DNA from 3 places in the Alteromonas sp. M12 genome. Region 1 is predicted to be linked to each of the others. Evidence: predicted binding sites of a transcription regulator. Region 1 holds the regulator's gene; each other region holds the start of a gene.
What was found. The regulator FNR, encoded in region 1, switches genes on or off when oxygen is low (the NO sensors DNR and NnrR bind a similar motif). The targets are predictions, from matches to a motif close to TTGATCTAGATCAA.
Positions count from the first base shown of each region.

Region 2: a site for FNR is predicted at 6,969-6,982, ahead of VUI23_RS04265 (universal stress protein). Genes of this name have one in related genera too.
Region 3: a site for FNR is predicted at 9,558-9,571, ahead of VUI23_RS19680 (YdcH family protein). Genes of this name have one in related genera too.

Region 1 covers NZ_CP144164.1:2,534,955-2,546,020, reverse strand. The annotation lists gene cobB (Sir2 family NAD+-dependent deacetylase) at 1-669, shown strand, start outside; gene VUI23_RS10855 (LysE family translocator) at 666-1,322, shown strand; gene VUI23_RS10850 (hypothetical protein) at 1,342-2,106, shown strand; gene VUI23_RS10845 (glucosaminidase domain-containing protein) at 2,099-2,908, shown strand; gene VUI23_RS10840 (DUF2987 domain-containing protein) at 2,905-3,534, shown strand; gene VUI23_RS10835 (patatin-like phospholipase family protein) at 3,553-4,614, opposite strand; gene ttcA (tRNA 2-thiocytidine(32) synthetase TtcA) at 4,630-5,517, opposite strand; gene uspE (universal stress protein UspE) at 5,654-6,586, opposite strand; gene fnr (fumarate/nitrate reduction transcriptional regulator Fnr) at 6,701-7,438, opposite strand; gene VUI23_RS10815 (sulfite exporter TauE/SafE family protein) at 7,464-8,129, opposite strand; gene ccoS (cbb3-type cytochrome oxidase assembly protein CcoS) at 8,126-8,311, opposite strand; gene VUI23_RS10805 (heavy metal translocating P-type ATPase) at 8,334-10,721, opposite strand; gene VUI23_RS10800 (FixH family protein) at 10,721-11,066, opposite strand, start outside.
Region 2 covers NZ_CP144164.1:1,004,020-1,015,085, forward strand. The annotation lists gene pnuC (nicotinamide riboside transporter PnuC) at 41-652, opposite strand; gene VUI23_RS04235 (pyridoxal-phosphate dependent enzyme) at 639-1,613, opposite strand; gene aceK (bifunctional isocitrate dehydrogenase kinase/phosphatase) at 1,636-3,342, opposite strand; gene VUI23_RS04245 (gamma-glutamylcyclotransferase) at 3,653-4,222, opposite strand; gene VUI23_RS04250 (siderophore-interacting protein) at 4,310-5,035, opposite strand; gene VUI23_RS04255 (hypothetical protein) at 5,061-5,516, opposite strand; gene VUI23_RS04260 (MarR family transcriptional regulator) at 5,616-6,029, shown strand; gene VUI23_RS04265 (universal stress protein) at 6,485-6,895, opposite strand; gene thrA (bifunctional aspartate kinase/homoserine dehydrogenase I) at 7,504-9,966, shown strand; gene thrB (homoserine kinase) at 9,970-10,917, shown strand; gene thrC (threonine synthase) at 10,966-11,066, shown strand, end outside.
Region 3 covers NZ_CP144164.1:4,578,954-4,590,019, reverse strand. The annotation lists gene VUI23_RS19715 (GGDEF domain-containing protein) at 1-544, shown strand, start outside; gene rnr (ribonuclease R) at 908-3,169, opposite strand; gene VUI23_RS19705 (cold-shock protein) at 3,414-3,623, opposite strand; gene VUI23_RS19700 (hypothetical protein) at 3,962-4,228, shown strand; gene VUI23_RS19695 (hypothetical protein) at 4,320-5,915, shown strand; gene VUI23_RS19690 (alpha/beta hydrolase) at 6,352-7,620, shown strand; gene VUI23_RS19685 (amidohydrolase family protein) at 7,753-9,045, shown strand; gene VUI23_RS19680 (YdcH family protein) at 9,642-9,893, shown strand; gene VUI23_RS19675 (hypothetical protein) at 9,934-10,401, shown strand; gene VUI23_RS19670 (SCO family protein) at 10,457-11,066, opposite strand, start outside.

The DNA of each region.
Region 1 (11,066 bases):
ATTTCCGCCGAGTCAGGTTTGAAAACGTTTAGAGATAATGATGGTTTATGGGAAAAGCACCGTGTTGAAGATGTTGCAACTCCTGAAGCATTTGAACGTAATCCCGACTTGGTCTATCGTTTTTACAATCAGCGCAGAGCGCAATTACAGTCGCCAGAAATCGCCCCTAATAAAGGTCATTTAGCATTGGCTGAATTAGAGGAGTATTTAGCAGACAACTTTCTTTTAATTACCCAGAATGTTGATAATTTGCATGAAAGAGCAGGCTCAAAACGACTTTTACATATGCACGGCGACTTATTAAGTTACCGCTGTTTAGGAAGTCAAAAAGTAACAGAAACTTTTGATTCTTACGATCAAAATAGTCAATGTGATTGTTGCCATCAACCGAATATGGTTCGACCGAATATTGTGTGGTTTGGTGAAATGCCAATGTATATGGACGAAATATCTGAAGCATTAGCAAAAGCCGATCTTTTTATATCTGTAGGGACTTCCGGAAACGTGTATCCTGCTGCTGGGTTTGTTCAACAGGCGAGTCTTTATGGTGCCCATTGTGTTGAGCTAAATTTAGAACCAAGTAACGGTTTTAGTGCGTTTTCAGAGAGTCACTATGGACCTGCTACAGAAGTTATTCCTGATTATATAGAGTCGCTAATAAAGCCATGATTTTTCCTGATTTATCCCCATATTGGTTAGAGTTCGCTGCTATTGCTAGCTTACATTTTTTTGCGGTTGCCAGTCCTGGTCCTGATTTTGCTGTGGTTTTAAAACAAAGTATAAGTAGTGGAAGGCGTTCTGCTATGTATACCAGTGTGGGTGTCGGCGCGGGAATTTTGATCCATGTTACTTACTCTTTATTGGGCATTGGTATCTTAATTAAAACCACACCATGGCTATTTCAAGTATTTGCCTATTTGGCGGCAGCTTACTTGCTGTATTTGGGCTGGGGGGCTGTCCGCAGTGTGCCAAATAGATTAGAAAATGATGTATCATTGCAAGCACAACCAATTGAGAAACAGGTTACTTCTGATAAAAAGTCTTTCTTAATTGGCTTTATGACAAATGGATTAAACCCTAAAGCTACTTTGTTTTTTCTAACCGTATTTGCAGTTGCTGTAGCCCCACAAACTCCAATGCTAATAAAATTTAGCTACGGCATTTATTTAGCTTTTGCGACGGGCATATGGTTTTGTTTTTTGTCGTACATAATGAGTGGCTCTAAAATTCGCTCTTCATTACTGAAAAATGGTTATATTTTTGATCGAATCATGGGCGTTATTCTAATTGTATTAGCCATTAACCTCCTTTTGTCCACTTAATTTAACGAATGAAATATTGATGTTTAAACTCATACAAAAAAACTATTCAGAACTTATTAAACAGAACTTAAATGGTGAATATAACTTTAACTTGAAGAATATATTGGCCAAGGGATTTAAAAATACTACTGGTAGTATTTTAATTTTCTTGCAAATGTTACTGGTGGTTTTTGGACTAAGTTTGTTAATTGCAACGGCATTTTTCAAATTTAATGATATACAGACCATGGAACAAGTAACTCAAAGTCATCTGATGACATTGGATTTAATTATTCAAATGGTTTTAGCGCCTGTCACTGCAGCATTGATGTTACAAGGAGCTCGGTCTCATCTGAAGCGAGTGGGTTCTGTTAAGTTTTTATTCTCAACCATTCCACAAGCAATCCCTATATGTTTGGTAACCGCATTTATAATCATAATAACTAAAGCTGGGATGACGTTATTTATCTTGCCTGGTTTATATTTAATGATCGCTACGAGTTTTGCAGTATTATTGGTAGCAGATAAAAAGTTCACACCAATAGATGCATTATTACTTTCTATTAAGATGGTAAACCGTTATTTATTCCCGTTCACTATTTTATATGTCGTATTTTTATTGTTGTTGCTACTTTCGATAGTTTCTTTTGGGATTGGTTTGCTACTGTTTTTACCCTATTACTATAATATTAATGGTTTATTGTATTGTGAACTTTTTGGTTACGGTAACAGTACAGACAATAACAATTTAAACGATGAGACCCAACAACAAGGGTCTGATGGAGATACTACATTTGATGCATAACGTTGACTTTCCAGGCCCTAGACGGATTCTCTATTTGGGAATAATCTGGGTGTTTGGCGCTGTAGTGTTAAGTTACCCATTTTTATTTCCACCAAAGGAGTTAGATCCTTTTGATGAGCAAAATATCGCTCCTTATGTAGAACAAAAAATGCCTAACTTCGCTAAGATACAATCAATTACGGAACGGAAAAAAGCATTTTTCGACTATTTGTTACCTGCAATTCATCATCACAATAAAGTGATTATTCAAAAACGGGATTTTCTGAATGAAATAAAAAACGCAATTGAACAACAATTGCCTTTTAGTTATTTGCAGCAAAAGAGACTCGATTCACTAGTGAAAGAATATCGCGTTGACCCTGACGACGATTTGAATTCAATCGTGGACCGATTAATGCGTCGAATAGACATTATTCCTGTTGAGTTGGTGCTTATGCAAGCAGCGAACGAGTCAGCTTGGGGAACCTCTCGATTTGCTCAAAAAGGTTATAATTTTTTTGGACTTTGGTGTTTCCGAAAAGGGTGCGGTTTTGTACCAAAACGGCGAAATGAAGATGCCGCTCATGAGGTGGCTAAGTTTAAAAGTTTGGATCACGCAGTGAGTACCTATTTCCGCAATTTAAATCGACATGATGCGTATAAAGAGTTAAGGGCGATTCGTCTATCTTTGCGTGAAAACGACAAACAAATTACAGCAGAAAAGCTAGCCAAAGGGTTGAAAAGTTACTCCCAGCGGGGTGATGAATATATCGAAGAGTTAATCAATATGATACGTTTCAATAGGAAGTTTTTACCAGTATGAAAATCTTAAGTTTTACCTTAGTGTTGTTTAGTTTTTGTGGTTTGGCTTTTGCTGATACACTTTCAGTTGAATACTCAAGTTTTTACAGTCACCTTAAAAAAATCGATAATGAAGAAACACCTGCATTGCAATTTGCATTTGGTTTTAAAAACGTCAGAAATGGCGATTTATGTGAAATTAAAACCGCTAATATAGTCACTCAAAAAGTCACACTACCTGTTACAGTAACGCCTGAAAACCGGTTTTTGTTACCCACCGAAAAAGCATTAAGCCAAGCTAAAGCAATTGTCGAATTTGAACTATTAGAAAATAATAATCAATGTGACATGTCAGTTCAGTTGGAAACTAAACCTTCTTATTTAAAACAGCAATATACACATCAAGAGTTACAAGATTTGTATCAGCAATACACAGTGTTTTTTGATGATATGGGCAGCTTTTTGTCGTTCCTAATGCCGTCAGTTACCGGCTTGCAGTTTTATTTCGATAATGTTGACAGAGACTCTATTCCTGCCGAAATTTATCTCGATGAACATCATGCAGTAATTACCGGAGACTGGCTAGAGCAGGGCAATCAGATCCAGTTTTCTGAAGCCCCATATCGCGTGACAGCAATAACCAAATAACGATATCCGTAGAGTGAATTAGTCGAGACGCAATTGATATTTAATCTGCGCAGCAACACGGTTGACGCTTTGACGCCCCTCTTCAATTAACTCAGCCGCGCGATGAAACTCCATAATGCCAAAGTCGCGTAACTGGGGTTCAATTAGTATATCGGGGGGATCGCCAGCTAATCGCGAGCGGGTGACTCTTGCCTGAAGGATATCTAACGAACTGGACATGACACCTAACATACTAGGGGTATTGTCAGTTAATTTAACATTTGATGATTTTTGCGTCGCCGTTACTTGCTCCGGCGTTTCTACCTGAGTTTCTGAGGTGGTTATTTGCTCTTCACTATTGGCGTCAAAGTCAGAATCCAGTGCCATGTTTTCTAGATCTTCTAAAGATTCAAGCTCATCATCGTCCATATCATTGTCTTTTTTGAACTTGCCACTGAAAAGACGCTGCATAAACGACTGACTTTTATTAAAAAAATCATTGGTTCGTTTTTGATTATTTTCATGTTCCATTTGATATTGAGCTTGAACTTCAGGCCTAAAATCTGCACTTAGATTAACCGCAAAAACAAAGTCAGCACCTAGTTGCCGACAAAGATTTACCGGCACTGGGTTGACCACAGCACCATCCACTAGCCAACGGCCTTTGTGCGCAATGGGTGGAAACAGGGCAGGTATTGCACAGGATGCTCTAACCGCATCCGCAATAGGACCTTGAGTAAATGAAACCTCTTTACCACTATATAAATCGGTCGCCACAACACCTAAGGGTTTGGATAAGTGTTCAAAGTCTCGTTCGCAAAAATTGTCTTCGAGGGCTTTAAACACTTTAATTCCGCTAGCCAGTCCACCTTTACGAAATCCAACCCCTAACAGTCCTAAAACTTGCCACTCAGTTAGAGAGCTTGCCCATTCTGCGAGTGGATCCAGTTTATTGCTTGCATACGCGGCTCCTACATAGGCACCAATGGAACAACCAGCGACCACGTCAACCTTGATGCCTAGTTCTTCTAACGCCTGTATTATACCGATATGCGCCCAACCTCGAGCAGCGCCGCTTCCTAGTGCTAATCCAATTTTCATTTACTAAAATGATCCTTAACTAATATTGATTATTTTGACAGTGTCATCAGCACTTGTTGAAGGTGTAGAAAAATCTTCTTGATCAAATCCAATATCACCGTTAACAAACGGTGTTTGTTGCGTCTCTAAGGTTTTAAAGTCGAAAAGTTCACTATCGGCAAGATGCGAAGGCACGACATTCTGCATTGCCCTAAACATACTTTCAATCCTACCCGGAAAACGCTTGTTCCAGTCTACTAGCATGTTTTTAATAACTTTGCGTTGTAGGTTCTCTTGCGAGCCACATAAATTACAAGGAATAATCGGGAACTCAATTAAATCAGAATATTGTGTAATTTCTTTTTCAGCACAGTAGGCTAGGGGGCGAATGACCATTTGTTTGCCATCATCGCTGACTAACTTGGGAGGCATAGATTTTAAGCGTCCGCCATAAAACATGTTTAAGAATAGTGTTTCTAACATGTCGTCACGGTGGTGCCCCAACGCGATTTTAGTTGCGCCTAGTCGGGTTGCCGTCTTGTAAAGTATCCCTCTGCGTAATCTAGAGCATAGTGAACAAGTTGTTTTTCCCTCTGGAATTTTATCTTTTACAATCGAATAGGTGTCTTCCGTGACGATTTCAAATGGAACTTGCAATTCTTGTAAGTAGTTAGGCAGTATCTCAGCGGGGAAGCCTGGTTGTTTCTGATCTAAATTAACCGCAATAATTTCAAATTTAATTGGCGCAATCTTTTGCAGAAACATTAAAATATCAAGCATGGTGTAACTGTCTTTTCCGCCAGACAGGCAGACCATTACCTTATCGCCATCTTCGATCATATTAAAATCGGCAATTGCTTTGCCTACATTTCGTCTTAGGCGCTTTTGAAGTTTATTAAAACTGTATTTTTTACTCTCAGACAGAGACTCGACCTTACTCATCTTATTCCTAGAAAAACATTGCTATCAGCGCGGATTATACCTGTCCTCATAAAGGACATAAACACCCTAAATTTAAATGTTTGCAGTCATTTTCTAAGAATCACAAGGTTATGTAAGGTTAATGTTTAAGAGGACACTCAAAGCCTTCTGGTTTAATTGCTAAAACGTCACAATTGAGTGAATCTATTGTATGTTCAGCCGTGTTACCGATAAGGGCGGCTGTAATACCGGTGCGACCTACAGTACCGATAACCACTAACTCTGCGTCGATAGCTTTTGCCACTGAAGGAATGACATCCTCAGGCAAACCTTCACTAAGATGCTGATTTTCTTGTGGGATATTGAATTCTTGAGCGTGCTCAAGCATACATTTGGCGTGGTGTTGTTTAACTGACTCTGTATAGCCAACCGGATCGAACTCTGGTATTTCGATGGCAATATTAACCGGTGTACCTGGGTAAGAATTAACCAAGTTTACATGTCCTTCCAGTAAATCAGCCATCAATCCAGCGGTTTTAGTGATTAACTTGTTTAAGCTATGATGTTCTTCATCTTCACTGCCCACATCTACCGCAGCTAAAATATTGCCATTAATAGGCCAATCATGTTCTTTAACAAGTAAAACTGGAACCGGTGATTTACGTAGGATATGCCAATCAGTCGGGGTGAATATCACTGACTTTAGGGTGTCATGCTCGTGGGTTCCTTTGACGATTAAATCATAGCTGTGATCAATCACTTCGAACAATACACTTTCATATGGCCGATTATGCCAGACCACTTTTATATCTACTGAAATAGATGAGTTAGCCGCTAGGGGTTCAACTATATTGGCAAGCCAATCGGTTTTGTCATCCACCACAGCTTGGCGCATCGTTTCTCTTTCATCCACGGTGAGCATAGTGGTCATTTCATAAGAGAAATCATATATGGAGAGAAACGCGGTAATACTAGCGCCGGTTTTTTCTGCCAATAAAAGCGCTCTTCTAAACGCTTTTTGATCTTCTGAAGTTGGGTCTACAACAGCTAGTATTTTGTTAAATACGGACATAAATTAATTCCCTTCAAACGTTTACACTACGTATATTAAGTGTATGGCTACTTTAGCTAGTTTGCCAATTAACAGACTAATTGTTTTGACCTGAATCAATTTAAATTAAAAGACTTAACCGCAGGCTTGTTTATTTAAAACGTGTTCACCAAGTTTCTCTCTAAGTACCGCCAAATTGAGAATTTGTATAAATTTCCCATCAACTTTGATGATATTTTCTTTTTGAAAACGGGTGAGTAAACGACTCACGGTTTCAACAGTTAAACCAAGGTGATTACCAATTTCGTTTCGGGTCATGGTTAAATTAAATTCTAATTCAGAAAAACCGCGAGAGCGAAAACGATCTGATAGATTAATTAGGAAGTGGGCAAGACGTTCTTCTGCTGTGCGCTTGTTTAATAACATCATGAGACTGTGATCTTGGTTTATTTCTGTGCTCATAATTTTAAGCATTTCTTTGCGCAGTGTAGGAAGTTGTGCGCTCATAATATCTAACTTGTCGTAAGGTAACTCACAAACCATGGAGGTTTCCATCGCTTGATTATAACTTTGATATTTTTCAGAAAATAGTCCATCAAAGCCGACAATATCACCGGGAAAATGAAACCCTGTAATTTGTTGTTCGCCATCGGGAGAGGTTATGTAAGATTTAAATGAGCCCGTTCTTACTGCAAACAGCGACGTAAATTTTTGCCCAGGAATAGTTAATTGATCATTTTTATGCAAAGGGCGCTTGCGTTCTATGATTTCGTCCAAACTCTCCATTTCAGTCTGATTCAGAGCCACCGGTATACATAGGTGATTAAAACTGCAGTTTTGACAGCGAATACTGAACTTGTTCGGATCTGACATTAGTTAATTCCAATTAATTCATTAGTTACCAATTATGAATCCCTTGGTAACATAAAATCAAGCCAAATAAGCATAATAAGACTGCAACGCTTCGTTTTACCACTGGTTGGGTCAACCATCCTCTTATTTGGCTGGCGCTGGCTCCCATTGCTAACATGATGGGCAAAGTTCCCAAGCCAAAGCAAAACATGGTGATAGCACCTTGTACCGCACTGCCGGTGGAAACACTCCATGTTAACGTCGAATAAACCAATCCACAGGGCAACCAGCCCCAGATTAGGCCATAGGGTACAGCATAGATTGGGTGTTTAAAGGGAATGAAACGCTTTGATATGGGACTAATTATACGCCAAAAAATAGCGCCAACTTTTTCTACTTTAACCAGTAGTTTTGACCACTGTCCCACATATAATCCAAGCAGAACCATAAATACTCCGCCAAAAAGAGTCAGTGCTTGAGGATTGATAAAGGATTTTGTGGTGACGATCTGACCCAACAGCCCAGCGATTGCGCCAGCGAAACTATAAGATAAAATGCGGCCTGAATTATAGGCAATTAAATACGGCCATTGTGACTTATTCTTTGGTAATGCAAAGGTAAATGAGGTCACAATTCCACCGCACATCCCAGCGCAATGCACACTTCCAGCAAGTCCGATTAATATTGCAGAAAACCAGCTTAAGTCGTTCATTTGTCGTTAGTTTTTGGCTTTTTTACTTGTACTTTTTTATCCACGTCATCATCGAATAGAATGTTGTATCCTTGACGCTCTAAATCTTCAAACTGATTGGATTTGACCGCCCAAAAAAAGATCCCTATGGCTAACAGTACTAGCACAATAGCGATGGGGATTAGCACATAAATGATACTCACTTTAATTTCCTATTAGCGCTGGTTAACGTAGTAAACGAATAGAGTTTGCGACCACAATAATTGAACTTAACGACATGCCAATTACGGCCATCCACGGGCTTAAATATCCGGCTACTGCTAGGGGAAGAATTAACGCGTTATAGCCAATGGCCCAAACCATGTTCTGTTTGATTTTGGTACGCACTTTAATCGCCATACTAACAGCAAACTTAACATTACTTAATTTTGAATTTAATAAAATGATATCGGCAGAACGTTTCGCCATGTCACTGGCGTCACCTACCGCAATTGATACATCAGCAGCGGCCAAAACTGGGGCGTCATTGATGCCATCACCAATCATCAAAACTTTGTGTCCTTTGGCTTGTAAGTTTTGAATGTATGTCAGTTTTTGTATTGGCGTTTGTCTAAAATAAACGTTTGGGATACCTAAAGAATCAGCGACCAAAGACGCGTTTATTTCTGAGTCACCACTTAACATCACCAATTGTTTGCTGCGTAAGTCATCGACGAGTTGTTTTGCGTCTTTTTTAACTACATCTTTTACGCTAAATGCAGCAATTAACTGATTGCCCAATTGCAGATAAACTCGAGAGTCATCCTCAGTGGGTCGTAAACCATCACTGTTATCAAGAATACTTATGTTACCTATCTTAACGACTTGAGATTGGTAGGTTCCTTGTAAACCTTTTCCCGCCACAGTAACTACTTGGGAAACTGCGCAGGGGGTCTGAGATTGAAACGCGTGAGATATCGGATGTTTTGAATAGAGTTCTAATCCAGCAGCTAAATTATAAACAAAAGTTTCATCTGCTGCGTTAAAGAGCTCGACGTCACTTACACTGAAATGTCCATTGGTTAGCGTGCCTGTTTTATCAAAAATCACGGTGTCGACATCAGGCATAACATCGATAATATTTGCTCTTTTAACTAATAAGCCATATTGATTTAATTTTGCTATTGCACTGGTTAAAGCCGTCGGCGTTGCCAAGCTAAGGGCGCAAGGGCAGGTCGCAACTAGGATTGATATGGCAACCCAAAAAGCGCGTTCTGGTTGATAAGCCAGCCAGCCAACGTAACTTATTAAGGTGATACCTAGAACAATTACAATAAAGTACTTGGAGGCAATATCTGCATATACAGCTGCCTTGGGTTTATCTGAAAGAGCTAACTCTTGAAGGCGTAAAATTTTGTTCACCAGGGACAATTTAAGCTCGTTTTCAACTTCAATTTCAAAAGAACCTGATAAATTAATGGTTCCGCCATAGACATGAGCGCCGGTGCTTTTTCTGATTTTTTCTGATTCACCGGTCAACATAGATTCATCCACGTTGCCATTTCCGTTGATTATTACCCCGTCTACTGGAAAAGTTTCTCCAGGACGGACTACTATTTTTTGTCCTTTTTTAAGATGTTTGGCTAATACCGAAGTTTGCTTATTATCGTCATCAATTTGCATCGCCGTTAATGGAATATACTTAAACATATTTGCCGATATTAGGCTGGCCTGATGTCGTGAACGATGTTCCAAAAATCGGCTAATCAGTAATAAAAAGATAAACATACATACGGATTCAAAATAGATTTCCCCCGTATGGGAAATGGTTGCCCAGGCACTAGCCACAAAAGTGCCAATAATTGCGATTGAAACCGAAAAATCCATATTTACAGATCCCATCCGCAGCGAACTAAAAGCACTTTTATAAAAAGTAAATCCAGAATACAGTACAACCGGGGTGGTCAATAAAAAACTAACCCAATGAAGAAACTCTTTGGTCGCATCATCTATTGAACCGAAAATGCCGAAATAAAGACCAATGGCTAACATCATAACTTGCATGCTCATTAAGCCAGCCAATCCAATTCGTTTTAAATAGTTCTTGGATTCTTTCTGATAAGAGGCTTCATGTTCGTCTGCTTGGAAGGGAAGTGCGTGATAGCCGATAGATTCTAGTTGTCCGATGATTTCACTAAGTTTTAGTTCTGAATCTATCCAATTAATCGTTGCTCGACGTGCAGATACGTTGACTGCAATTCGTTTAATTCCGGGCGTTTTTAAAAGTTGTTTTTCAATCAGCCAACCACAGGCAGCGCAGCTTATTCCTTCGATGGTTAATTGTATTTGTTTTTGGCTGCCGTCATCGACCACAAATTCTTGCTGAATCTCTTCATGATCGTATGCTTTTAAGGTATCGAGTGTTTCGGTTAGTAATTCATCTCCCTTGTCGGCAAATTCGGTTCTGAAGCGGTAATAATCTTCTAGTCCGTTGCTGACAATTGCTTCAGCCACAGCTTGGCAGCCAGGGCAACACATTTTGCGAGGCTCACCTAAGATGTCTGCCCAGAAGACTTCTCCATTTATTATTGGAAGCCCACAATGATAGCAATTTTGTGAGTTACTATTTTGCATTAAGGATTAAAGTTGAAAGGGGCTTTTTGTGGTAAACCTGTATCCTGCATTATCTTCCATTGCTCATTCAAAGGTGAAAGAGTTAACTTCCATTTACCAGTAATAGGTTTCTCTGCATTAGCTTTGTAATTGCCATTTGCATCTTGGGTCAACAATAACGAAAAATCATTATCTTGGAGCGTTGCATGATAAAAATGCAGTTTTAACGCTTCACCAGAAGTGGGTTTGCCTGATAAAAACTCAAGTTGTACTCGACTACCATCAATTGTCAAAAGTGTGGTGATACCTTGAGCTTTGGCTTCTTGAATTTTAGTTAGTTCTAAATTGATGCCTTTGCCTTCCTTG
Region 2 (11,066 bases), 1.5 Mb from region 1:
TGCAAAAATATAGACACTTTATTGATGTAATCCAAGTAGCTTATGCAACCTGTGAGGTATTTTTGTGGTAAATCCGCCACCATTGATATTGGCCGATACAAGCCATCACTAAGAAACATAAATAAAGTACGGATGTTGGATACAAATCTTTCTGCCAATAAACCCAAATGGCAACCACATCAACCACAATCCAAAAACTCCAGTTATACAGCTTTTTATGGGACATCAACCATTGAGCAACTAAACTTACACAGGTGGTAAATGCATCAAAGTAAGGTAGGCTCGCATCGGTATTGTTGGCCATAACCCATCCCCATAACAGCGTTGCAATAATCGCCAATGTCGCGATTTGCAAATAGTATCTTTGGCTTCCATGATCGACAATCACATGACCGCCGTCATCTAAATTTTTAGACCAAATCCAATATCCATATATTTGAAAGCCAACATAGATGAGATGCAGGATCATGTCGGAGTACAGTTTTACATCGTAAAAAATATAACTGTACAAACTAACCTGAATCAGGCCGAAGAAAAAACACCAAATACTGCGTTTTATGATCAGAAAGACGCATAAAAAACCGCTGACAGTCGCTATCCACTCAATCGGTGACGCGCCTGCAAAACCCGCTAGCCATTCAGTCCACTGCATGCTTATTCCTTTTTGTCATAATATTCGCTAGAGCTCGTTTCCCTTGAAGTCCGCCGGTGTGCAGAGCGAGGATTTTACATCCTGCAGGAAAATGGTTGCTCTCTACCAATTGGCGTAATCCCCAAAATAACTTACCTGAATAAATGGGTTCGATTGGGATATTATTATCTTGTTCAAATTGCCCACAAAAAGCGATTAGTTCTGGCGTCTTTTTGGCATAGCCACCAAAGTGAAAATCGGAATTAAGTTGCCAATCTGTCGATGCTTTTTGGCCATTCAATTGTTTCTTACTCTCATTCGGCAAAAACTGGTTCACTAATTCGTGTAAATAGTCATGTCCTTTTAACACACCTATGCCTAACACCCTGGTTTTGCTGTTTTGAGTTGCTTGGATTAACCCTGCCATAGTGCCACCACTGGCAACCGGCGCAACTATCAGATCAAATTCTTGGGTCAATTCTGTAACGATAGACGCAACGCCGCTCAAGGCTTGGTGTTGTGAACCACCTTCTGGAATTATCAATGAATTGGGATGGTTTTGGCGCAGGACTTCAAGGTAAGTATTGTCGGTGCGCTTCGCATAGGTGATTTTGTTGACCCACTCCAATTGTGCACCCCAGCGTTCAAGGTCGTTGAGCATGGGCGTCATATTTTGTGAATAATCCCCTCTGATGACGGCTAACAAAGGGATATTTAACTTTTGGCAGCAAAAACCTAAAGCATGTAAATGATTAGAATGGCCACCTCCAAAACTGATAATTTTTGCTGGTGGTGAATGCGCAGCACTGAACAATGTTTGGCTGAGCTTGCGCCATTTATTACCCGAAATAATTGGGTGGATTAAATCGTCCCGTTTAATCCAAACTTCGACTCCATGATCATTTTTCCAGTTTAACCTAAGCTGCTGTTCTGCAGAGGGGAGCTGGATTCCAAGCTCTTGAGTTAATTTGCTAGCAATCACTGAGGCTATATTCCCTTGCGGTTTACTGGCGATTGAAACGCAATTCTGAGCTATAGGGCGTAAAATGTTGCACTGTCCCTGTTGCAGCTTTGTTTTGTGCTTCAATCCAATATTTTGCAGTCATCAAGTCTGGATGTAATTTTTTAAGGAGATCTTTTAAGTGGCGTTTTCCGACAATGAAATGTTCAAATTGTTCTGGAAAAACATCTTCTGGAGAAACTGACAGTGTGTCCATCGCAAAAGGGTCGTCTGATTTAGGAAGTTCTCTAAACGTACGTTGATTCATCAAACAAATTTCATCGTAATCATAGAAAATCACGCGGCCATGACGGGTAACCCCAAAGTTCTTATGCAACATATCGCCAGGAAATATATTGGCGGCGGCGATTTGTTTAATGCACAATCCCAAATCATTGATAGCATTGTAAATTTTTGTTTCATCGGTTTCAGTTTGCAAAAAAATATTTAAAGGAGTCATCTTACGTTCTATGTAGACGTGTTTGATGATAACTTCGTCTTCCTTAATTTCTATATTTTTACCTGCAACGGCTTGCAACTCTTCTAGTAAAGCCGGCTCCATTCGGTGTTTCGGCAGTCGGAAGTTAACGTATTCATGGGTATCTGCCATGCGTCCTACACGATCTGTGGTTTTGACCAAACGGTAGCATTCTCTGACTTGTTCGCGAGTGACTCTCTTACTCTCTGGAAATTCATCTTTTATAATTTTAAAGACTACTCCGTAAGACGGTAAATGGAACACTGCCATTACTAATCCGCGAATCCCAGGGGCAATGCTAAATTGGTCGTCGCTATTCTCTAAGTGCTGTAGAAAATTGCGATAAAAGACGGTTTTACCGTGTTTATAATGACCAATTGACATATACAGTTCGAAATTCTTTTTGTTAGGCATTAACTCTTGTAGAAAAGCTACTATTTCAGCTGGATACAAGGTATCTGCCATAAAGTAGGCGCGGGCAAAACCAAAGATGACGCTCAAGTCTTTATTACTGGTTAGCAAAGCATCTATCTGAAGTTCATTTTTCTCATTGATCAATAAAGCGATAACGAAGGGAAGGGTTTCATCGGGCATACAAATTCGACCGATCAAATAAGCGGCCTTTCCGCGAAAAAACACCGGCTTTAATATCTCTACCGTATGTACCGAGGCCAGTTGAGCTTTGTCTAACCGTGCTCTAAGTGCTTGATCAAGTTGCTCGATATCACTTTGTTTATTTTCATAGGGAATAGAAAATCGGTACATGGCTAAAATCGCTTCCATCATCGAGCCGACAGTGCCGCTAGTATCAAAGCTATTGACTACTTTATGTTTATCTTGCCCAGGGATATAACACCGACTAGGCAAGACGAACATAATCTCTTCATCAATTTTATTGTGTTTATACAGTCTACCGATCACCGAATTATAAAAGGTTTCGGCCAATTCATATTGGGGATGTTGCTCTAATTGAAGGGCGAAAAGGTTTTTAACTTGATGCCAGAATTGATGGGTCTGTTGGCGTGGGTTAATCAATGCATAAAGCTCAGAAATAGTATCAGCTAAACTTTGTTCATAAATAGATATGCGTTCTTTTACCGCAAGCTGGGTGGCTTGCCATTGAGCTTGCTCGAAACGTTGTTTTGCCCCAGAGGTGATTCTACAAAACCAACGGTAGTTTTTTTCAAAACCATAAAGTATCTGATAGGCCACTTTTTCTTGAATGCTTGGCATAGCTTCTGTCACAGTATAAATTTGATTAAAGTGTTATTGAAACACAAAACTATCTAATAATAAGTAAAAAAGTGAGGTGCTGAACTTTGCTGTGTTAATTTGTGATAATTCAACTATAGGACGCAAATAGTGCAACGGAGTTTTCGTTATTGTTTTATCTGGTGATATTCAACCTGAAATGTAGGCGAAAGTAGCAAAACTCGGCTCCATTGAGTTTATCGAAAACCCGCCGGATAAAAACAAACCTCAAGAGGTGCTTTATACGTGTAGGCGTTACTAAATTGTCTTGGTTATTAAACTTCGATTTATTCTATGATTTTTCCAAACTTTTAAGTAAAGATTTGATTTGGAATACATGCTCGTCAACTTCATCATGCTCTTTTAGCGCGGCTTCGAGTTCATACACATAATCACGATTTAATCCGCTGGGCCCAGATGAATTGAATATTTGTTTTGCAATGTATTCAATACTCGCTTCACCTAAATAGGCTGCATTATCAGGGCTAGCAATGTAAATTAATCCATTTACGATCCGGTTATTTGATAAATGAATAGGGATTTCATGGCGCAGGTAGCCATTTTTCTCGCGATGATCTAAATGTTCAAAAACTTCATGGTTTACTTTAAAGGCCCTACCAAAACATCGCTCCCCTTGAACGGGAGTTAGTGTGAGTACTCTTCCAGGGCTTTCAGGTGTGCCACGGTGATCATGACTTCCTTGCCAAAAACGCCGCGCATATCCATTAATATACGCATATTCACTGGCTATATAATCAAAGTCTACCTTGTATATGAGAGAGCCATAGCCGAATAGCCAGATTTCATCATAGTCAGCTAGATTCTGACGTTGTTTGTTAATTGCTTGGGTATCGAAAGCCATCTAAAAATACTATTCTGTTACTGTAATCTCGAAATTACCCCACACTTTACACCAGATTTTTAGTAAAAGAATCCAATCTAGACCGTACTATTTTTTCTGATTCCAATAGGCGCTAGCGTACAACTTATTTTTATCATACTGACAGTGTTCATTTAGATGAGCCTTTAATTGCCTGACAATGCTAGCCTCTGCTGCGATAAAAATAGCAGTGTCGCGCAGCTCTCTAGGCTGTGATGATAATGCTGATAAAAAGTCCTTAGTTAACTTATCAGGGGTAATAAGCCAGTTAATTTTAATGCCTTCGGGGGCGTCTAACGCCTGTTTATCTGATAATTCAGGTACTTGAATCCATGCCTTGCCTTGCGCGTTCTTAGGCAATTGTTCTAATGTGCCAGCGATAGCGGGCAGGGCGGTTATATCACCAAAGAATAGATGATTAGCGGCATTTAAATCTGGATGTTTTGTGTCTCCCGGCCCTGCAATCCCTAGATAATCACCAGGCTTGGCATTAGCCGCCCAATTGCTGGCTAAACCTTGGTGATCATGGACTGCAAAATCTAATGTTAATTGAGAATTTACGCTATCAAAGTCACGCACAGTATAGGAACGCATCCATTTTTTAAAACCGATATACATACCTAGTTTAGGCATCTTTTGCGGTGAATTGGGATTCGGAAAGATTGCTTTCACATGCGCGCTTTTTTTATCGTTAGGAAAATCTACAAGTTCGTCTCCAGCTAACACGATGCGTCTCATGTGGGGAGACAAATCAATCACCGATTTCACTGTTGTCATACGCATTCTTGGACCCATGGTTTGCTCCTTTATAAATTGATAATTAAATAGATGATTCAGCTAAAAAGCGCTGAAGTTTAGGACGAATCACAAATACCATTAAGCAAGCAAAAGCTAGCCCTACTGGCAGTGCGTATAAGAAGCTTGTGATGATTAGGCTGCTGTACTGAGCGAAAGTCACATAATCATGATTGAGCAATGTTGTGATAACCGCCATTAATGACTCCATTGTGATGGCCATCAAAATCCCGTGTAACAGCTTTTTTTGTATATTCGTAAGAGCTGAAAAAAACTGCTCCACCAATTTGTTCATTGCTAAAAAAATAACGCCACCGGCAGGTAGCATCACTGCAATGGCAAACATAAATGAATTAATCCATGTGACTAAAAAATTTTGTGTTGGCTGAAAATTTGCGTATGTCATAATAGCGGTAATTGAAGCAACTAAAGTGCTGACAATAGTTAAAATCACCAATACATTTTTTAACTTAATTTGCATTTCTATACCTAATAAAATAAAGTTGATAAAGTCTACTATATTGATTTTGGTTGATATTGTCAACTATGTTGTTGGCAATGACATTCAGGTGGAAAACTAATGGAATTAAATGAAGCGCTTTTTAGCCTTTTACATACTGTGCGCAATACTATTATTGAGCAGGTTAAACAATTAGATTCAGACTTATCCCCCATGCATTTGAAGTCATTAAAGGTGATTTCAAAGATTGATGATTGCACGGGACAAAAGTTGGCCACCTTTATGGTCCGCGATAAAGCACAGATAAATCGTTTGATTAAAGAACTAGTGAATCAGGAATTGGTGATCAAAAGCTGTAATGAAAATGATGGTCGTAGTCAAATTTTATCGTTATCTAGCCGCGGTAAAAAATTCATCGACAAATTTAATAAAATCGAAAAACAAGTGTTTGAGACTATGCTCAAAGATATTGAACCTCAAGAAGTCGCGAACTTCATTGAGCTGGCTAAAAAGTTTAAAAGTAACTTGAAATAAATGATATCTAGCCAAGTCCGCATAGAACAAGACGCAGGAATGCAAAGATAATTGCCAGAATGCAAAAGGCCAGCAAATTTGAAGTGACCCCATTAAGTTGGACTCATTTCTAAGCGGCAATCAAGGCCTGATTTCGATATTGTATCGGACTAAGGCCTTTCAAATTAGCAAAGGTGTCGTTAGATTAACTTTTCAAACGACGACGGCTTGCACCTATACCTGCAAGTCTATTTGAGTGTTAGGCAAATGCTCGGCAGTGCGGCATTGTTCGAAGCTGAAGTGCTATTCGGTTACCTAATATAATAATGGATACCATGCCTCCCTAAACCAGCTTCCTTGTTATTAACAAGATTGCCAAACGAATAAAGCAAAGTGATGGTAATCATTTATCAGATTATACATTTATTGTTACCTGCGAACTCGCAGGTAACAATGGCTAGAATGTAAATTCGCGCTTATTTGATGGATTTTGCGATTCTTACTAAAGAAACATCGCAATCGGCATAGTTAGCGACGCCATTAGCGGTAGAACCGATTAATGCTTGAATGCCTTTTTTAGAATGAGTTCCTAGCATAATCAAGTCTGCTTTTCTTTTGATGGCTTCATTGCATATCAATTCATAAGGTTTACCTACCTTAATAATGCGATTCTTTTTAGGAATATTGAAGTCTGCACATAATTCTTCAATTTTTGGCGATATTTTGTCCTTCAATTCTTTCTGGTAATCCTTGGGCAATAACTTGTAAGGTAATACATGCATAACAATTAATTTGCTGCCGTAAAGACCTGCCATCTCAGCTGCTTTGGCTAATACGAGTTTTCCTTCTGTGGATGCTTCGATAGCACATAGGATAGTTTTATACATAATTGCTCCTTATTTGTTATCAATGTGAAGTCTTTCTAGTTCCTTATATTACTCACAATATAACTGTAAATATATGATGTAAATCAATATTAGCTAGTATTTGGGGCAGTGCTTAGAATACAACTAAAATTCGTTCAACGATAAATACCCATTGCTGGAGAAGAGAGCCATAACGCTTCTCATCTGCAGCGGACTGTACAAGGCTAATATGAATGCTGTGATTGTTCCAAATCTGGATTAAATATTAGGGTGGGTTATTTATTTGACCGAATATGGGAGAAAAGCCCTATTCAATCCATTTAATTCTACCTTAGAGTAAATAGATCAGTATAAAACAATAACAAATCTCCCTTTGACGGTTGACATATAGACGTCTATACGGCAAATTGAACCCCATGAAAACAATAATAAGCACCATCGGCATGATTATGATTACCACCTCAAATGAGTTGGTCGCTGGCTAGTGCGTAAAGAAATTTAAAAAAGCCCGCGACTCAAGCGGGCTTTTTGTTATTTACAGCAAAATTATATGCCACATTCACATGGTTGAAGTGCGAAATTAAAATGCGAATCTAAAGCAGCGGAACAGAAGTAAACAGGAGCAATAAATGAAGGTGTTGAAATTTGGTGGCTCTTCAATGGCTGACGCTAAACGGTATTTGTCAGTTAAAGACATCAGCTTAGCGAGCCATGAAGAAAACGGTGCAGCAGTGGTTCTATCAGCTCCCAAAGGGGTGACAAATGCATTGTCGTTGTTGTGTGAACAAGCAAGTGCGGGAAGCGACTTTGGCGAATTGTATGCCAAATTAGAAATGACATTAAATGGTATTGCCAGCGATTTAGCAGCCCAATTGCCTGCTTTTCGTAAAGCTCGTTTGAGCGGCTTTATTGACACGATTTTAGTCGAGTTGAAACAGCATTTAGATGGCATTCAGTTATTGCGTTGTGCTCCAGACCAAATTACCGCCAAAATTTTAAGTATGGGCGAATATGTGAGTGTGAATATTTTCAGTGAAATATTGAACTCCCTTGGCCAGAAAAACCACATTATTGATCCTGTAGATTACATTGTTGCCGAAGGTGAATATTTAGATAGTATCGCCGATGTTGCAGTGAGCAAAGCGCGCTTCTCGGATTTTGTTTACGATAAATCTGAAATCTTGATTATGCCAGGTTTTGTAGCGGTAAACGCCGAAGGCGAGAAAGTGACACTTGGACGCAATGGTTCAGACTATTCCGCCGCCATTCTTGCGGCCTGCTTAGACGCGGAATGTTGTGAAATATGGACCGATGTTGATGGGGTTTACAATGCGGATCCTAATCAAGTAGATGGTGCCGTGTTACTAGACAAACTAACCTATCAAGAAGCCATGGAGTTGTCTTACTTTGGCGCAAAAGTTTTGCATCCAAAAACCATTGGTCCTATTGCTCAACATCACATTCCTTGTTTAATTCGTAACACCTTAAACCCTGCTGCTCCTGGGACATTAATTGGTAAAGAGTCCAGTGAAATTTGGACAAGCGTCAAAGGTATTTCTCATCTTGATGATATGACAATGTTCAATGTCGCCGGCCCCGGTATGAAAGGCATGGTTGGTATGGCTAGTCGTGTTTTTGAAGTAATGTCTAACGCGAATATTTCCATCAGCCTGATTACCCAGTCTTCGTCCGAGTACAGCATTAGCTTCTGTATTCACAGTAAAGACGCTGAAAAGGCGCAAAATTTATTGGAAGATGCTTTTGCATTGGAACTGGCGAATAATTTGTTGGATCCAATTGAAGTAAGACATGAACTTGCGATTGTTACCCTTGTGGGTGACGGCATGCGCCATTCTAAAGGTTTAGCAGCTAAGTTTTTCAGTTCATTGGCTCAGGCTAGAGTGAACAATGTCGCTATTGCTCAAGGCTCTTCTGAGCGATCAATCTCCACAGTAATTGAAAAAAATCGAGCTAAAGAGGCAGTGAAAGTTGTGCATCAGAATTTTTTCTCAAATTCCCACTCCATTGATATTTTCCTTGTGGGGTGCGGCAATGTAGGAAAAGAGTTATTGCAGCAAATGGCCCGTCAACAACAACCCTTGTTTGAACGCGGAATTAGTTTAAAAGTGTACGGTATCGCCAATAGTCGCAAGTTACTATTGCAAGCTGGCGGTATTGATTTACACAGTAGTTGGCAAGCTCAACTAGATAGTGCAGACAAGTCACTGTCTATTGAAAATTTAAGTGACTTTGTACAACAAAATAGCTTAATTAACCCTGTGATTATCGACTGTACTAGCAATGAACACATTGCCGGTCAGTACGCAGATTTCATGTCTGCCGGTTTCCACGTGGTCACTCCCAACAAAAAAGCCAATACCCGTGACATCGCTTACTATAAAAAGCTACGTTCTATGGCGCAGGAAACCAACCGCCAGTTTTTATATGAAACCACTGTAGGTGCTGGACTACCGGTCATCGACAATTTGCAAAAACTAATTTATGCAGGTGATGAATTAAAACGCTTTGAAGGTATCCTTTCTGGTTCATTGTCGTTCGTGTTTGGAAAGTTAGATGAAGGCCACAGCCTTTCGGAGGCAACCCAAATTGCTAAGCAGAATGGCTTTACTGAACCTGACCCTCGTGATGATTTGTCGGGTATGGATGTTGCCAGAAAACTATTGATCATGGCCCGTGAAGCAGATTTAGAATTAGAGTTAACGGATATTGAAATTGAATCAGTATTACCAGACAGCTTTGATGCCAGCGGTACTATTGATGAGTTTATGGCAAACTTGCCTAGTTTGGATGGGCATTATCAAAAATTGGTTGAAGATGCTAAAGCACAAGGGCAAGTTTTACGTTATGTGGGCTCAATTGAAAAAGGTCAGTGCAAGGTTGCATTAAAAGCCGTTGATAGCACCCACCCGTTGTATTCGATTAAAGAAGGTGAAAATGCCCTTGCCATACATAGTCATTATTATCAGCCTATTCCTTATGTAATTCGCGGATATGGCGCTGGTGCTACCGTGACTGCAGCAGGGGTTTTTGCTGATGTATTGCGCACCATGCCATGGAAACAGGATATCTAATCGATGAATAAAAGCATTACAGCTTACGCGCCAGCATCTATTGGCAATGTTAGTCTTGGTTTTGACTTGCTCGGGGCGGCATTAACCCCTATTGATGGCAGTCTATTGGGTGATCAGGTAGACGTAAGCTCTGCTGATACGTTTAGTTTAAAAGTAGAAGGGCGTTTTGCAGATAAATTACCTGCAGACCCCAAATCAAATATTGTTTTTGACTGCTACACTTTATTCACTGAAAAATTGCGTGAACGTGGTTTACCGACTGCCGAAGTGGCAATGGTACTGCGTAAGAATCTACCCATTGGTAGTGGTTTAGGTTCAAGTGCTAGTTCGATAGTGGCGGCGCTACACGGCCTAAATCAATTTTTTGATGAACCCTTTGATGCAAACGAGTTATTATTGTTGATGGGTGAGTTGGAAGGCCAAATCAGCGGCAGCGTACATTACGACAATGTAGCACCATGTTTTGTCGGTGGATTAACCTTGATGAACAGTCAATCCGATCAAATTGCCTTGTCTTTACCGGTATTTGAAAACTGGTATTGGGTGGTCTGTTATTCAGGGATCAGTGTTTCGACCGCCGCAGCGCGAGATATTTTGCCTAAGCAAATTGCCATGGCCGAAACTATCACCTTTGGTCAGCAACTAGCTGTATTTGTAGACGCAAGCTATCGAAAAGATGAAGCGCTGGCAGCAGCGGTAATGAAAGATGTTTTAGCAGAACCTTATCGTAAGTCTTTACTGCCGAAGTTCGATGAAAGCAGAGATTTTGTAATGAGCAATGGAGGCTTAGCCTTCGGTATTTCAGGTTCAGGCCCAACTGTATTTGCAGTTTGTAATAATTTAGAGCAAGCACAAGGTATTCAACATTGGTTATCTGAAAACTATATTCAGAATGACACTGGTTTTAGTCATATTTGCCAGATTGATACGCAAGGTGCGGTTGTCTCATAAACCAGCCCTAAGATGCTGGTAAACCGATAAAATGAAGGTAGTAATCAAGTGGAATTGTTTAATTTAAAAGATGACAGCGACAAAGTAAGTTTCGCTGAAGCGGTAAAAAAAGGGTTAGGTAAAAACCAAGGACTTTACTTTCCAAAGGT
Region 3 (11,066 bases), 2.0 Mb from region 1:
GGTTATCAGCTATCTCTTCATTGTTCAAAGAAAACTTAAAAAAGAGCAGGCGAAACTTGCATCAACAGATCCACTTACTGGTATTCGTAACAGAAGAAGCTTATTGAGTGCAATAGATCTTGAGGTGGATAAAGCCAAGAGACATAAACAATCTCTGTCTTTAGCATTGATCGATCTGGATTATTTCAAAACCATAAATGACAAATATGGACACGATTATGGTGACGAGTTATTACAAAAGTTTACTCACTTTTTAGAAAGCGTTATCAGGGAAACTGATGTATTTGGAAGATATGGTGGAGAGGAGTTCATTATTTGCCTTCCAATGACCTCCGCTTTGGAGGCCGAAAGGATCTTGAATGATATTCTCAATGGCTATCGTAAACTTCAAATAGGGGCCGATATAAAAAATCAAACTTTTTCAGCGGGAATTACTGAATATAATAATGGGGAAACAACATCTTTGTTAATTAGTCAATGTGATAAGGCGTTGTACAAAGCAAAACACGATGGTCGTGGAAGAATTTACACTCATAAAAAGTAGTTGTGTTTTAAAAATCACGAAATTACATTTAACGAAAACCTAATTATCGGGCGTCTCAGGCAATACTCTAAAGCTCATTTACTAAGTACTGCCTCTTTTCTTTTCCCGGTTCCATACCACCAAAAATTGAACTCACAGTCTATTGCTGCCGATGGAAAACGCCGGAACCTACTTCTGCTTTTCGCTTATTGCCGAATATCTGCTCGTTGCCAAAGCGGACATAGCATTTACATGGACAGCCACAAACTTGATTCTTAAGAAAAGCGAAGCAACTATGTTTGTGTCATCTTTTCAAAGTGTGAATCTGGCCGCTTGAGGCTATCGAGTTCAATCAGGTTTAAACTCATCGTAAATCTTATGCATTTAAACGACTGCAGAGGAATCTAAAGGGAGTTCGAAATTCATTTTACGGTTAAGTGAGTCAACGTCCTTTAACACAACGGTGACTTCATTCCCTATTTCAAATTCATGATGGTTGTTGGTTAATTTTTGCTTATTTGCGTCAAAGTTAAATCCTTGACCGGGCAAACTTGCAATGTGCACTAGGCCTTCGGCACCAGATTGCGCTAACGTAACAAATAAACCTGAGCTGTTCATTCCCGATATACATGCTTCAAAAGAATTGCCGATAAAAGGTTGCATATACTTGCACATCATTGCGTTTTCAACTTCGCGACTAACGATGTCTGCTAAGCGCGATTGGTTAGAGCAATGCACTGATAAAAGATCAATCTCTTCGGAGTTATAGGGATATGCCGTTTTAGGCAGTGTCTTATTTTGCAATTTATCCAACTTTAATTGGCGTAATACCCATTGCAACCCCGTTCTTTTTTGTTGTTTTCGAATCTTTGCGCGAATTGCACGGTGAGTTAATAAATCAGGGTAGCGCCTAATTGGCGAAGTGAAATGGGCATAGGCGTCGTAAGCTAAACCAAAGTGTCCTTGATTATTTGGCGAATATTCCGCCTGACTTTGTGAGCGAAGTAACAAGGTTTGAATCACCTTTGCATCCGCTCTTTTACTCACCTTTTTTAATAAATTATTATAGTGATGAGGTGTTGGCTTATCTCCGCCGCCGAGGTTTAAACCTTTGTCTGACAAAAATGCGCGAAGTGCCGTTAACTTTTTCTGTTGCGGACCGGCATGTACTCTAAATAAACTCGGAATTTTGTTACGTTCTAAAAACTGCGCAGTGGCGACATTGGCGCAAAGCATGAACTCTTCTATCATTCGATGCGCGTCGTTGCGCTTCAGCGGTGATATGTTGGCGATGTTTTTATTTTTGTTGAGTTTAAGCGCGAGTTCTTGTGTTTCGAATTCAATTGCACCTCGTTGTTTGCGTTGTTTGCCTAAAACTCTAAACAAGGAGTGTAAGTTTGCAACATGTGGCACTATTTCTGGATTGGAATCGGAAATTGTCTTACCCAGCTTACTACCTGGTTTAGTAACAAGTGCATTGGCTTGATTGTATGTTAATCGAGCATGAGACTTAATCAAGCCCTCAGAAAACTGAGCGTTGCTAACTAGCCCTTTTTGATTAATTGTCATTTCGCAAACCATCACTAAGCGATCTTCATCTGGGTTTAGCGAGCAAAGTCCGTTGGACAAGGCTTCAGGTAACATAGGAACAACCTGATCTGGAAGATAAATTGATGTCGCTCGTTGTTGCGCCTCAATATCTAAATCATCGTTTGGCAGAACGTAGTGAGAAACATCTGCTATTGCAACCAATAGACGCCATTCGCCAGTTTCTAACTTTTCACAATAAACCGCATCATCAAAGTCTTTCGCATCGGCACCATCAATGGTCACAAATGGCAGAGAGCGATAATCTACGCGCTGGGTTTTATCTTTTTCAGACACTTGCGTACCCAAAGCGCTTGCTGCTTCAAGTAGGGTGTTATCCCATTGAGCTGAAATACCGTGTCGATAAAGGGCAAGTTTGCTGTCTATTCCGGCATCGCTAACGTTACCTAGTACGTCAGTAATTTCAACTTGTGTGTGTTGGCGAAAATTAGGGTAATTTAGGATTTTTGCATTCACATACTGACCGACGCGTGCTTGATTGAGCTTACTCTTATCAACCTGGATAATGTGTGAAATCTTGCTGTTATCTGACTGCAAGACGTAACCTTTACTCTCACGTTGGAGCAAACCAACAATGTGAGTGGTGTTGCGTTCGAGCACTTTAATCAGCGTATTGAAAGCACGTTTTGCATTTTTTGTGGGTTCAATAAGTACCTGAACAATATCACCGTCAAATACGTGATTTAATTGATTTTTGGGTATAAATAAGTCTTTTTCAGACTCGCTATAAGTGACGAATCCGAAGCCATCCGGGTGAATATTGATGACGCCACTTACCAGTGATTCTGGATCGATGAGTTGATAGCCCTTGCGCTGAAATGATAGCTGACCATCACGTTCCATGGCGCGCAAACGTCTTCTTAGTGCCTCTTTATCTTGTGAGGAGTGCAATGCTAATGCATCGGCGATTTGTTCGCGGTTTAGGTGTTTTTTGACGTTGCTAAACAGGCTTAATATAAATTCACGACCAGGAATAGGGTTGTCATAGGTTCTAACATTTGCAGGGTGAGTTGCTGAAATTGATGCGGTTTGATTCAAATTAATAAAATTCTCTTTGAGCCGCCTTGCGTTTTACGTGTTTTTTCAAAAATGGGGATGTAAACCAGTATGTTGGAAATAGAACTTATGAAAAACAGGGCGGTGTGACTCTGAAAATGAGTCGAAATAATAAAACGAGTAAAAGTATTGATAACTCGTTGGACTTAATTGTATGTCAGTCTTCTGCTCACATTTACATATGAGCAAAATCTGACATTAGCTTTATCTGTTTAGTTAAAGCGGTTTAGATACAAACAATGTTTTCTGCTTGTGGGCCTTTTTGACCTTGAGTAACAGAGAATTGTACGCGCTGTCCTTCAGCTAACGTTTTAAAGCCATCGCTAACGATTGCGCTGAAGTGAGCGAAAACGTCAGGGCCAGATTCTTGTTCGATAAAACCAAAACCTTTACCTTCGTTAAACCATTTTACTGAACCAGTAGTTGTATTAGACATAATAGATATCCTAGAAATAATTAAAATTGTGCCAAAAAATTTGGCAATTGAGCGTGAAAAATGGAGATTGTACTGAGGATAACGCGAAGTATTACAAATAAACTATTATGACTAGATTACTACAAATGGAAAACAACGAGGGATTCACAAAAACAGGCCTTTTCTCAAACCTTGGGACTAAAGTACTCTCAATATGCAGGGTAGTCAAGGTGTATTTTTATACCGAATACCAACGAAAATCCTAAGGTCGAATAAATCTGTTATATTTTGCTCCCGTGGTTATTACCTTTGTATTGGCCTTGTAAATTCCCGAACAAGCGAAAAAAGGAACAAATAAGGTGTTTCACCTTAGAGGCCAATTTGCCGTTTTTATTTCGCTGTTAGTGCTTTTGTTATCTGCTTGTTCTTCCAGTCCCAAATTAATGCCGACACCGAATGGTTTTATCAATACGCCTTTTTTAGAAAGCGATATTCCCGAAGCTCTGCGTGAAACCAGTATGGAACTGATATATGTGACAGACCGAGGTAGCTCTGAGCAAAAAGGGGTTATATACGATGCGAGTCGTTTGCCATCAATTGCTTATGGTTTACTCATTGTCATTTGAAGCGTGATCCGTAAGCGGCTAGACCAATCAGGGATTTTCTGCTATTCCTTAAATACCAATTGAAGTCTTTATTCTTCATGGAGGCTAACCCATGACAAGGTCACAAAAAAGTCTACAAAAGTATGCTCTGGGAAGACATAGCGTTTTCAGGAATCTAAAGTTCATTATGGCCTCGGTCATTTCACTTTTTTTGCTGTCATCTCCTTCATTCGTTGCCGCCCAGAGCAAAGCTATTGAACACATTCTGCTTCAGACTGATAAATTAAAACTTATGCCTTACGATAATGGTTCGTTGTCCGGTTGGTGTAAGTTGGAAAATAAAGGAAGTTTTCCCAAAACGATCCCTTTGCGGGTAGAGCATAAGCTCAGCCCCAAACAACGAGCTCAGTTGTTCAAACCGAATCTCGAACAATTTGTACTTCAACAGGTTATTCCTGCTATCGAAAAAACGTGCTCTGGAGCTGCAGGCTTTCGGACAAACTATAACATTCGTCTGTCTATGCAAGATTGGTCAGATTCTTATGGTTATTACGACTTTGATAACTTTGTATTTCGCTATCGTGATGGCATCATCACTCGAACTCAGTATAACCCGTCAAGTGCAGCTCGTACCGCGCTCGGGGAGGACGGTATAGACGCATTAACACCCCCAAAACAGCTAGACCGGGTAGATAAAGTCCTTGGCCAAATCGGTCCTTTCTCGCTTTATCCTCGCAATGATCCCTTTTGTTACGGCTCTATAGCTCACGTCGATGCAGAGTTCGATAGCACCATAGATGAGCGTGATGAATGGGTTAAGGCCAATTATAAAGGGAATGATAAAATCGGATTTGAAGGATTTGTTAGTGAAGAGGTGTTGCCAAGAGTGCGGGAGCACTGCAAACGTTTTATGGCTATAGAGCTACATTTTTATGAACGAGGTTCAGTTAACCGGTGGGAGTCCATGAGGTTTAATCTTAGTTATCAAGGTTCAGTATCCATCGCCCAACATAATATGAGCGAGAAAGCCAAGTCATATGCACGTTTGAAGATTAATCAGCGAGTATTTGGCACCTGTGATTCCTCCCCTTATTGTTCAATGCTCGGAGGTGTGTATCTAGATGCTATCTACCGCTATGACATTCAAACGATTGCCAAAATAAACCAGCAACTGGAAGCTGAATATGCCAAGAAAGCGGGAACAGCCGATCTTAAACGGTTTTTTGACCTAGCCGCTGAGGCAGGGCTCAAAGGTGCCAAAAATACTGATGTATCGTTGCAGTTCCCATCGCTTTTGATCAGCAAATACATTTACGACTTCAGTCGCTTCGCGGTAAGTAAGGCAAAACTCACCGGCAATCGTCAGGATGCTTGTTTTCGTGAAGGAACCAAAGTAGTGGATACCCGCACCACCACTCGAGTGATTGACTATCAAGACCAGATGGGCAACTACGCAGGTAGTGCTGGCGGCATACGAATAGGCAAGGTCTATCGTGTAAACCCCGAATTTCAAACCTTATGTGAGAGATTCTGCGGCCCCGCGAGCGGCGAATTTGCTGATTTTTTAGATAGCTTCCTCACACTGGAAAAAAGCGGGCATATCCTTGCTGGTCTTGAGCACGGAATTAAAACCTTGGATTGCCAAAGCCCGGAAGTTCTGCAGTTCGAAAAGAACTTAATAAAGCTGACAAATAGCGTCATTCAGTAATGTATTACTTTATTAATCAGCCAATTCGAGTCCACAGTATAAGAAGGCGGGAAAAGTAAGATAGGCATCTTTATGAGCTCTTTTGCCGACGTTTTTGTCTTTGCTTTTTCCGCAATTCGCGTTTTTTCTGTTGTTTTATTTTGTCTCGCCATACCGAGATAATAATTGCAGCGATTATGCTGATAAATAAAACGGCGATGCCCACGCCTTACAAGAAACATAGCTGTTCATACGCGCAAGGTAAACCAATGCTAATTTCCATATTGTTTACGCTGCCTCTTTATCTTTTAGTGATATATAAGACCTGATTCTCAGGCAAAGCATTTCCGACAAATCTGTTGGGCCACAGATTTGAAATCTGTTATATTTTGCTCCCTTGGTTATTACTTTTTGTATTGGCCTTGTAAATTCCCGAACAAGCGAAAAAGGAATAACTATGTTTCACCACAGAGCTCAACGCTCAGTTTTTATCTCCTTTTTAGTTCTGCTGATATCTGCGTGTGCTTCCGCTCCAAAATTAATGCCGACACCTAATGTATTTATCAATACGCCTTATGCAGAAAGTGAGGTGCCCGAAGCTCTGCGTGAAACCAGTATGGAACTGATATATGTGACAGACCGAGGTAGCTCTGAGCAAAAAGGAGTTATATACGATGCGAGTCGTTCGCCATCAATTGCTTATGGTGTTGCCAAAGTGAATTTTGCAGATAAGTTATTGCCGTGGAATACATTATTAGCGCAAAGTAACCTGCAAAATCGTTCAGCTGATTTAACCTATGTACTAGAAAACGTCGACGAGCAGGGACGCTTTCCTTTATCGCCGTATAAATTTAGACGGGTAGGAGATCGACTTCAAATTGACGAAGAAATTCTCGCGCAAAAGTCTTTTCATGAAAATCAACTCAACAACAATATTAGCCAACGTTTAAAACAAAGTGAAAATAAAGACGTAATTTTATTTGTTCACGGTTTCAATAATACTTTTAATGAATCCGTATTTACTCTTGCTGGTATTTGGCATTTTCTAAAACGCCAAGGTGTGCCTATCGTATATTCTTGGCCTGCGGCGGCAAAAGGCTTGAATGCCTATTTTGCAGATAGAGAGTCGGGACAATTTACGATTTTCCATTTAAAAGAAACCTTACGATTACTGTTTAAAAATCCTGAAATCGAAAACATTCATATTATTGCCCACAGTCGAGGTACTGATGTCGTCACCACAACGCTACGGGAGCTGATCATTGAGAATAGAGCCAGTGGCGGAAACCCAAGGAAAGACTTACGTATCGAAAACCTCATTCTGGCGGCGCCAGATCTCGATTTTGGGATTATTAAACAGCGATTAATGGCCGAACAATTTGGGCCAGCCTTTGGAAAAATTACTATTTATACGTCTCAAGAAGATAGCGCCTTGGGTATCTCCCAATGGTTAACAAACAGCTTGAGTTTTGGTCGATTAAATACCAAAGATGTTAATCTCAATGAGCGCAATATCTTTAATTCAGTAGGAAATGTGAGCTTAATCAAAGTACCAAAGTCGGGCAGTTTTATTGGACATGATTATTTTCATAGTAATCCAGCCGTCAGTTCTGACCTTATCAACCTGATCTTATTCAATGCCGAACCTGGTTCTAAAGAACGGCCATTGAAAAGACTCGAAAATAACTTTTGGTCACTGGATTCTGATTATTTAATTGAGAAATAAGCACTTTGCATTAAAAAGAAAGTAAGCAGAACCTCTCAGGCTATTTGGCGTGTCGTAATTATCCATTAGTATTGTTTTCATAAAAAATTGTATAGTAAAAATACAATCACACTCATAAAAGGTATCTAAGGTATGAAAGGATTTCAGCTCATTCGCAGCATGTTATTTTCTGTTTTTGGCGTATTTGCGTTAAATACTCTGGCCATTGCAGACACTCAGTTTGTTTATGCAGACGCCTTTGTGAATGTTAAAACCGGTAAATTGGTCACGCGTCCGTTATTAGAAATTCAAGACGGTAAAATTGTCAAAATTACCGCCAATAAGCGTGCCCCAATGCCGCAAAACACCGTCGATTTGAGCGGTCATACACTTTTACCCGGTCTGACCGATATGCACGTTCATCTTACTGCCGATTCACAACAACATGGTTATAGTGGCTTAGCTGACTCTTTACCTAGAGTGACATTAACGGGCGCAAAACATGCGAAAGTAACTTTAATGGCTGGCTTTACTACCGTGCGGGATGTAGGCGCTCCAGGTTTTTCCGATGTGGCACTGCGTGATGCGATTAATGATGGCGACATTGAAGGGCCACGGATGTTTGTCGCAGGAAGCTCTTTAGGTGTTACCGGTGGGCACTGTGATAACAATCTGTTGCCTGCTGAATATAAAGTGACAGCCGATGGTGTGGCAGATGGTCCTTGGGGAGTGCGTAAAAAAGTTCGTGAGAATATTAAGTACGGCGCAACTGTGATTAAGTTTTGCGCCACAGGTGGGGTGTTATCTAAAGGCACTAAAGTAGGCGTTCAGCAATATACGCTAGAAGAAATGCAAGCCATTGTTGACGAAGCTCATATGCGAGGATTAATAGTGGCGGCTCACGCACACGGAACCGACGGTATTGTCAGTGCGATAAAGGCGGGTGTAGATTCAATAGAACATGCTTCATTTCTTAATGACGAGGCGATTTCTTTAGCTAAGAAAAACGGAACTTACTTTTCTATGGATATCTACGTTACTGAATTTATTCTAAGTGAAGGCAAAAACGCAGGCATATTAGAGGAAAGTTTAGCGAAGGAACGTACGGTAGGTAAAAAGCAGCGTGAAAACTTCAGAAAAGCAGTAAAGGCGGGCGTCAATATGGTATTTGGCAGCGACGCAGGGGTTTACCCCCATGGTGACAACGCCAAACAGTTTTCGCGAATGGTAGAGTTTGGTATGACACCACTGCAAGCCCTACAAGCAGCTACTATCAACTCGGCGAAGCTTCTCCAGCAAGAACAGCTATTTGGCAGCATTGAAGAAGGGAAAATGGCCGACATAGTCGCGATCAAAGGCAACCCATTAGATGACATCAGTTTACTTGAGAACGTTGTTTTTGTGATGAAAGAAGGTACTGTGTATTTACAACCAGCGCTTAAGTAACCTGAAAAACCGCGGCACAAAACTCGTTGATCAGAAAAACGCACTGTTAACTATTGCAACTTGCTTTTTCGTTGCCTTAGCCGCTTTTCGCGCTTTTTCCGCTGTTTTATTTTGTCTCGCCAAACAGAAACAACGATTGCCGCTATTATGCCAACAAATAAGGCAGCGATTCCTACTCCAGACCAAAAACACAATTGCTCATATACGCATGGTATGCCAATTTGAATCTCCGTATTGTTCACAATATTTGGTTACTCCATGCATATAGGACAGTGTCAATTGGTTAGCTATGAGTGAGTTGTCACCCTAATAGCTTTTATACTATCGATATATTAGACCTGTTGTTTGTAGATAAAATTTCCGGCACTGCGCAGTGGCGGTCAAATTCAGTTGTAACCAGCACTATTCTATAATTCGACTACAATTAATTAAATCAAATGCCATTGCCACAAGCAGGTTGCATACTTAGGAAATTAGCAGCGCTATAAGTTCAGCGTTTTATCACCCTAAACCTGACCTAGATCAATATGTAAGACTACCTAAGCAGTACACTGAAGTTATCCAATTAGAGCGATAAACATAAGGTAAATTTCAGCATGCAAATAGAAAAACATACACTAACTAATGACTTTCCAGAACATCATCATACTATTCGTCATCTTAAAATGAACGATAGACATTTTGCTAAACAATTTGATCAGTATCATGATGTAAATAAAGAAATTCATCATATTGAAGAACAGAATGAAGCTGTTTCAGACGATTATTTAGAGTCGTTAAAAAAACAACGTGTGGTACTTAAAGATCAATTATTCGCGCAAATAACCGAGACTGAGAAAGCGCTGTAATTTTTCGCTAACTTTTTGATAATGATAAGGCGGCTATAAGATGAAAATGCACAAAAGTTTATTTGTATTCTCCGTTTCCCTGCTGTTTTTCAGCATTACGTTAATTCAGGGATGCTCAAGTCAGATGGCCGCTAATCTCAGAAAAGTAACCTACCCACCTGATTTCAAATACGTGGAGCCGTCACAGCTACGTTCGGATATGGATCGTCTCGCGCAACAAATGCGGGTATTGGAGTTTGCGTTAAGCCAGCAACATGAGCCACAAAGTGTCGGTTTTGCTAAGCAACAACAGCAAGTATTATCTACTTTGCAGAATATTGAAAAGATAGCTTCTGGATTGCGCGCAGGAGATGCGGGGGCCAGTCACCCTTTTCTTCAAGACTATATGCGTGACTTTGTAAGTAAAGTAGACAATGCACGCATTGCCGCGTCTTTGGAAAAACCGAGTTATTACTTGGCTGGGAAAGTGTCTGGTGCCTGTACTAACTGTCATAGCGTAAATCGCTAAGCTCGTTCAAAAATAGCAAAAACCTGCGGGGCAGATCCCGCAGGTTTTGCTGGTCTTATTGTTTTGCAGTGTTTGTCTTTTTTAAGCTTTCAATGTCGGCTATTAGATAGGCCACAGAGGCTTTGTTAAGACCATTGTATATGCCACGTACGTGTCGGTTTTGATCAATCAATAACAGACTTTCGGTATGTAAAAAATCATCTGTGTTTTGAATGTTACCCAAATCTTCACTGGCGAAATAGGCCGACTTGGCAAGTGAATATATCGCGTCCCTATCTCCGGTGGCTAAATGCCATTTGCCACTAACGATGCCATTGGTATCCGCATAATCTTTCAACAAAGCAACTGAATCAGAGGTTGGTCTAATAGAGTGTTGAAGAATTTTCACTTCAGGATCATCAATGAACCTTTCTTGAACCGCAATCAATTTCGATCTAATCGATGGGCAAATTCCTGGGCAAGTACTAAAGAAGAATCCGGCAACATAGATTTTATTTTCAAAGGTTTTTTCGCTTACTTCTTTGCCATCTTGATCAATAAAACTAAACGGCGGAATTTGATGAAAGTTTTCAAGCTCTTTACTATCTGGCTCTAGCCAGATAGGCGTAAATTCTTCACTATTATAGTAAGGTAAAGTATCGGATGCGTGAGCAAACGCACTTAAT